2 linked regions of the Buchnera aphidicola (Macrosiphoniella sanborni) genome follow. Each later gene encodes a partner of the first gene's protein in a complex. Links are inferred from orthologs where the notes say so. Each region holds a gene or a part of one and is shown in the gene's direction. Other genes may lie near its edges.

The links. The genes of interacting proteins can lie anywhere in the genome.
Region 2: the proteins of crr (region 1) and ptsG are in contact, whole or in part, in an NMR structure (PDB 1O2F), measured with the Escherichia coli proteins. The link is inferred for Buchnera aphidicola (Macrosiphoniella sanborni) from one-to-one orthologs.

Annotation. Positions count from the first base shown.
Region 1 is NZ_CP034864.1:64,375-68,120, reverse strand. What follows is about bases 1-2,822. They hold crr (PTS glucose transporter subunit IIA), read left to right. Parts: upstream 1-1,070; coding sequence 1,071-1,574; downstream 1,575-2,822. Other genes in these bases: D9V74_RS00285 (tRNA CCA-pyrophosphorylase), read right to left, coding at 2,488-2,822; D9V74_RS00290 (undecaprenyl-diphosphate phosphatase), read left to right, coding at 1,666-2,472; ptsI (phosphoenolpyruvate-protein phosphotransferase PtsI), read left to right, coding at 1-1,017. Outside these bases: more of D9V74_RS00285, read right to left, coding at 2,823-3,738. UniProt on the Escherichia coli protein: The phosphoenolpyruvate-dependent sugar phosphotransferase system (sugar PTS), a major carbohydrate active transport system, catalyzes the phosphorylation of incoming sugar substrates concomitantly with their translocation across the cell membrane.
Region 2 is NZ_CP034864.1:376,590-379,811, forward strand. What follows is about bases 207-3,086. They hold ptsG (PTS glucose transporter subunit IIBC), read left to right. Parts: upstream 207-869; coding sequence 870-2,303; downstream 2,304-3,086. Other genes in these bases: D9V74_RS01685 (TatD family hydrolase), read left to right, coding at 207-828; D9V74_RS01695 (histidine triad nucleotide-binding protein), read left to right, coding at 2,324-2,668; D9V74_RS01700 (hypothetical protein), read left to right, coding at 2,721-3,086. Outside these bases: more of D9V74_RS01685, read left to right, coding at 22-206; more of D9V74_RS01700, read left to right, coding at 3,087-3,222. UniProt on the Escherichia coli protein: The phosphoenolpyruvate-dependent sugar phosphotransferase system (sugar PTS), a major carbohydrate active transport system, catalyzes the phosphorylation of incoming sugar substrates concomitantly with their translocation across the cell membrane.

The DNA of each region.
Region 1 (3,746 bases):
GAATTAATTAATCAAAAAAAAATAATACAAAGAAAATATTTCTTCAATAAAAATAAATTAATTATTTTAAAAAATTTACCTGCGACTACTCTAGATGGTCATAGTATTAAAATAGGTTCTAATATTGGGAATCTACAAGAAATTAATTCTGCAAAAAATAATGGTGCAGAATGTATTGGTCTCTATCGTACTGAATTTTTATTTATGGGTAGAAATTCTTTACCTACTGAAAATGAACAATTTCAAGCATATAAAGAAATTGCAGAATCAATGCAAAATAAAGCTGTTATCATTAGAACAATGGATATTGGAGGCGATAAAGATCTTCCTTATATGAACTTGCCAAAAGAAGAAAATCCTTTTTTAGGATGGCGAGCTATACGTATTTCAATAGATCGTAAAGAAATATTACATGCACAATTAAAAGCCATTCTTAGAGCTTCTGCTTTTGGTAAAATATGTATTCTATTTCCTATGATAATATCTGTAGAAGAAATCAGATTATTAAAATCAGAGATAAATATACTAAAAGATATATTAAATAAAAAAAATATATTATTTGATAAAAATATTAAAATTGGAATTATGATTGAAACTCCATCTTCAGCTATCATTGCAAAATATTTAATTAAAGAAGTAGATTTTTTCAGTATTGGTACTAATGATTTAACACAATATACTTTAGCTGTTGATAGAGGAAATAAATTAATTTCACATCTTTATAATCCCATGCATCCAGCTGTTTTAAAATTAATTCAAAAAGTAATAAACATTTCACATGAACATGGTAAATGGACTGGCATGTGTGGAGAATTTGCAGGAGATGAACGTGCTGCAATTCTTTTATTAGGTATGGGATTAGATGAATTTAGTATGAGCTCTATAAATATTCCTAAAATTAAAAAAATCATTCGACAAACATATTTTTCAGATGCTCAAAAATTAGCAAAAGTAGCATTAACATTACCAACAATCAAAGAAATAATTCATTTAATAGAAACATTTGTTAATTATTAAAAGGTAGAAAATTATGAAAAAAAATAATATAAAAAAGTAATTAGGAGAAAAAAATGAGTTTCTTTTCTAACTTGTTTAATAGTAAAAAAACCAATTTTTCTAAAAAAATAAAAATTATTGCACCTATATCTGGTGATATTCTAAACATAGAAGATATTCCAGATCCTGTTTTTTCTAAAAAAATTGTCGGGGATGGGATTGCTATTAAACCAATAGGAAATCAAATACTCGCACCAGTGAATGGAACTATTGGAAAAATATTTGAAAGCAAACATGCATTTTCAATTATTTCAGAGGACGATGTTGAATTATTCGTTCATTTCGGAATTGATACAGTAAAATTAAAAGGACAAGGATTTACCACAATAGCTAAAGATAAACAAAAAGTTCAAATAGGAGATAAAATTATTTTATTTGATTTAGATTTTTTAAAAAATAATGCGAAATCTGTTTTGACTCCTGTAGTAATATCTAATATAGATAATTTTAAAAAAATTGAAAAATCATCTGGCGCCATTATTGCTGGGGAAACAGTTATTATAACTTTATATAATTAATTTTTAATATAAAAAAACGGTGCTGTTATTTAGTACCGTTTTCAATTATTATTATAATTAATGATAATTTATGTTATTTAAAGGAGTAAATATGATTGATTTATATCAAATTATTACTTCTATTATTATTGGCATCATAGAAGGAATAACAGAATTTCTTCCTATCTCATCTACAGGACATATGATTATTGCCTCTTATTATTTAAATTTAAACATAGAAAATAACAATATAAAAATATTAGAAATACTTACTCAACTAGGTTCTAGTTTATCTATTTTATACTTCTTCCGAAAAAAAATTTTAAAAATAATAAAATCTAATATTCTTAAAAAAAAAATAAATAATATTCATATTCTTTGTGCTATTGCGCCAACAATATTTTTGGGATTGATGTTTTATAAAAAAATTAAAAAATTATTTAATATTCAAAACGTTATTATTGGTTTGATATCTGGTGGATTATTACTATTTTTTTCTGAAATCTTTAAACCTAAAAAGTATAAAATATATAATATTTATAATATCAGTATTTTACAATCTACTATCATTGGAATATTTCAAATTCTTTCTTTATATCCTGGTTTTTCAAGATCTGGCGTCACTATAGCAACTGCTATTCTATTAGGTATAAAAAAATCAGTTGCAATAGAATTTTCTTTTATAATATCTGTTCCATTATTAATTGGAGTATCTTTTTTTGATTTATCAAAACATTTAACAAATATTAAAATATTAGATATTCCAATATTTTTTATAGGATTCACCATATCTTTTTTAGTTTCTTTAATATTTGTTCGTATTTTATTAAAAATATTAAATAACACATCATTAATATTTTTTGGAATATATCGTTTTACAATATCTGGATTAATTTATTTTTTTTCATTAAATAATTAATTATTTAATTAAAAATTATTTTTTTTTAAATAAAATAAAGTTTATATTTTTATGACGCCATAATTCTAATTTTTCAATTCTTAAACGCATTAATTCTTTTTTAATTTGATAGCCTTGAAAACCCTTTTTTAAAATAGATTGAACAGAAATATTACTAACAATAGAAAAACATTTTTTTAAAAAATTTCCAGGTAGAATATCAAAATATTGTATTTCTAATTTATTTAAAAAATCAAAATTAATTAAAATAGCTATTTTTTCAATACGTTCTGGTTTTCTCCAAGCGTCAACTTTTAATAATAATTTTATAATATTTTCAGATGATTGATAATAAATAGTATTTAAAAAGTAATAAAATCCTACATTTAAAACCGCTATCTCTCTAATATATGAAGGAATCTGAAAATTTTTACATAAATTATTTATAATAGAAGAAGAAGATATATCAAAAAATATTTTAGAAAAATTTTTATAAATATTATTAACTAAAATACATTGACATAAATAAGAAAAACGAATGTCAATATCCTTATATTGTATCGATATTTTAGCTAATTTCATGAATATTATATTATGATCATAAAATTTTTTTAAAAGTCTATAATCGAAAAAAAAATTTTTTTCGTATAAAAAAAACATCTTCGGGAAAAAAAAATGTAATGCACTACATTGATATAATACTTGAAAATATACATGCGGATTATGTGTTTTAAAAGCTTTCTCTGTTTCATTCCATATTCTATTAGTAGTCAGATATGATAATTCTTTTTTTTTCACTATAGTTTTCATTAAAATCATAGTTTCTTCTGCGATTGTAAATCCTAAATGAACTAATGTTGCAGCAAATCTCGCTGTACGTAACACTCGCAATGGATCTTCTATAAAAGATTCAGAAACATGTCGTATTAAACGACATTTTATATCTTTTTGCCCGTGAAAAGGATCAATATAATTACCATATTCATCTTGTGCAATTGCATTCATTGTTAAATCACGTCTTACTAAATCTTCTTCTAAAGTAACATTAGAATGATATTCAGTATCAAAACCAGTATATCCTCTACCAGATTTTCGTTCTTTTCTTGCTAAAGCATATTCTTCATGTGTTTCTGGATGCAAAAATACTGGAAAATCTTTACCAACTTGTTGAAATTTTTTTTCTAATAATATTTTTTTTGTACCACCCACTACAACCCAATCTTTATCTTTAACAGGTAAATTAAGTAATGCATCACGAATTGCTCCTCCTACTAGATATATTTTCATATTAATTT
Region 2 (3,222 bases), 310 kb from region 1 along the record:
TATAAAAGCGATAATATTATTATGTTCTTAATTGACTCACATTGCCACCTTGATAGATTAAATTATCATCTATTACATAAAAGTATAAAAGATATGTTACTCAAGTCTTCTATAAATTATGTCAAGAAATTTTTAACAGTCTCTACTTCTATAAGAAATTTTCATAAAATTCAAAATTTATTTGAACAATATCATAATATTTTTTATTCTTGTGGTATACATCCTTTAAACTGCACAAAAGAATTAAATCATTTTGATAAACAAGAAGATTGTTTTAATATCATAAAAAAATTATCAAATATTAAGCGTGTAATTGCAATAGGTGAAACAGGTTTAGATTATTATTATAATCCTGAAAATAAAAATATACAAAAAGATTTTTTTCGCGAACATATTAGAATTGCAATCAAATTAAAAAAACCAATTATAGTGCATTCACGTAATGCAATGCATGATACCATTAAAATATTACAAGAAGAACATGCAGAAAAATGTACAGGTATATTACATTCTTTTAATGAAAATTTTAATGCAGCATTAAAATTATTAGAATTAGGTTTTTATATTTCTTGTTCTGGCATTATTACTTTTAAAAATTCTATAGAACTATGCAAAACTATAAAAAAAATACCTTTAGAACGTTTATTAATCGAAACAGATTCCCCATATTTATCACCAGTTCCGTATAGAGGAAAAGAAAATCAGCCGGCTCATTTGTTTAATATAGCAAAAAAAATATCTATAATAAAAAAAATAGATATAAAAACTGTTGCGAAAATTACAACAAATAATTTTTATAAACTCTTTCAATTACAACATAACATATAATTTATGAAAAAATTTGATATATATTTAGGAGTCTTTTGAATATGTTTAAAAATGTATTTGCAAACCTACAAAAGGTTGGTAAATCACTAATGTTACCTGTTTCAGTATTACCTATTGCAGGAATATTACTCGGAATAGGATCAGCACATTTTATTTTATTACCAGATATTCTTTCTGAAATTATGGCTCAAACAGGAGGTTCTGTTTTTACAAATATGCCATTAATTTTTTCTATTGGTGTAGCTCTTGGTTTTACAAAAAACGATGGTGTTGCAGCATTAGCTGCAGTAGTGTCCTATGGAATTCTAATTCAAACATTAAATGCAGTTGAACCAATTATTTTACATACAAATATTGATACTATAATGCATCAACATCTTGCTGATACTGGTATATTAGGAGGAATTATTGCGGGTGCTATCGCCGCATATATGTTTAATAAATTTTATCGTATTCAATTACCTGAATATTTAGGTTTTTTTTCTGGAAAAAGATTTGTACCTATTATTTCAGGATTATCTGCAATATTAATAGGTGTAATATTATCTATAATATGGCCGCCTATTGGTCAAGGTATACAGATTTTTTCACAATGGGCAGCATATCAAAATCCTATCCTAGCTTTTGCTTTATACGGATTAGTAGAAAGAGCACTTGTTCCATTTGGATTACATCATATATGGAATGTACCATTCCAAATGCAAATTGGTGAATATACTAATTCTATAGGACAAGTCTTTCATGGAGATATTGCAAGATATATGGCTGGAGATTCTACTGCTGGTAATTTATCAGGAGGTTTTATTTTTAAAATGTATGGTCTTCCAGGTGCTGCTTTAGCAATATGGCATACAGCTAAAAAAGAAAATAAAAAAAAAATAGGTAGTATTATGATTTCAGCAGCATTAACTGCTTTTCTTACTGGTATTACTGAGCCTATTGAGTTTTCATTTATTATTGTTGCACCAATACTATATGTTATCCATTCTATTCTAGCAGGATTATCTTTTCCATTATGTATTTTTTTAGATATGCGTTCAGGAACGAGTTTTTCACATGGTTTAATAGATTTTATAGTATTGAGTGGAAATAGTCATCATATTTTTCTTTTTCCCATTGTCGGATTGTTCTATGGATTATTATATTATAGTCTGTTTTATTTTATCATTATTAATTTTAATTTATATACACCTGGACGTGAAAATGTAATAAATCACGTTTTAAAAAAAAATAATAATGAAATAGCTCCATATATTATTGATGCATTAGGAGGGAAAAATAATATTCAGAATTTAGATGCATGTATTACACGATTAAGAATTACTGTTTTAGAAATTTCTAAAGTAAATCAAGATAATCTAAAGAATATTGGAGCCGCAGGCGTAATCATTTCAGGATTAGGGATACAAATTGTATTTGGAACAAGATCTGAAAATATTAAAACAGAAATAGATGAATATATAAAAAAAATATAAAAAATTCAAGGATCTTTATAATGGAAGATGGTGTAATTTTCAAAAAAATTATTAATAATAAAATTTCAGCTAATATTGTATATCAAGATCATAAAGTAACTGCATTTACAGATATAAAACCAAAAGCACCAGTACATATCTTAATTGTACCTAATTGTTTTATTGCATCATCTAATGAAATTAATAAAAATAATAAATATATTTTAGCACATATGTTTTATATTGCTGTAAAAATTGCTAAAAAAGAAAAAATTAGTCAAACAGGATATAAAATTATTATTAATTGTAATAAAAATGGAGGACAAGAAATTAATTATCTTCATATGCATTTACTAGGTGGAGAAAAACTTAAATTTTTATATTAATATTAAAACATGATGATAACTGACATATTTTAAAATGATTGAAGGACAAATTTTGAATAAATATTTCTTTTTAATTTTTTATGTTATGTTTTTTTTAAATGGTTGTCATGTTTCTAATCATATAAACGATAGTATTATACAAAAAAACAATACCAATTTAATTTTATTAGATTTTGATACTGCTATAGAAAATATAATTACAAAAATAACACAATCAAAAAATATATCTTTTTATGAGAATACATTATTTTTTGTCGATGTTCAAAAAAATAACACAAATCTGATTTTTAATGAAGAAAATTTAATAAATTTAATCAAGAAAAAATTATTTCAAAAAAATAAAAATATTTATTTTCTTGAAAAAAAAATTATTGAAGAAAATAAAAAAAAATTAGGAATATTAAATATAAATAATCATTTAGACAATAATGTTTCTATGTTATTAGCTCGTCAAAATCATGTAAAATATTATCTAAATAGTACTATTTTAGATAAAAATAATTCTTATGAAATAAAAGTAGAACTAGTGTTAGTGAAAACTGGAGAAATAATGT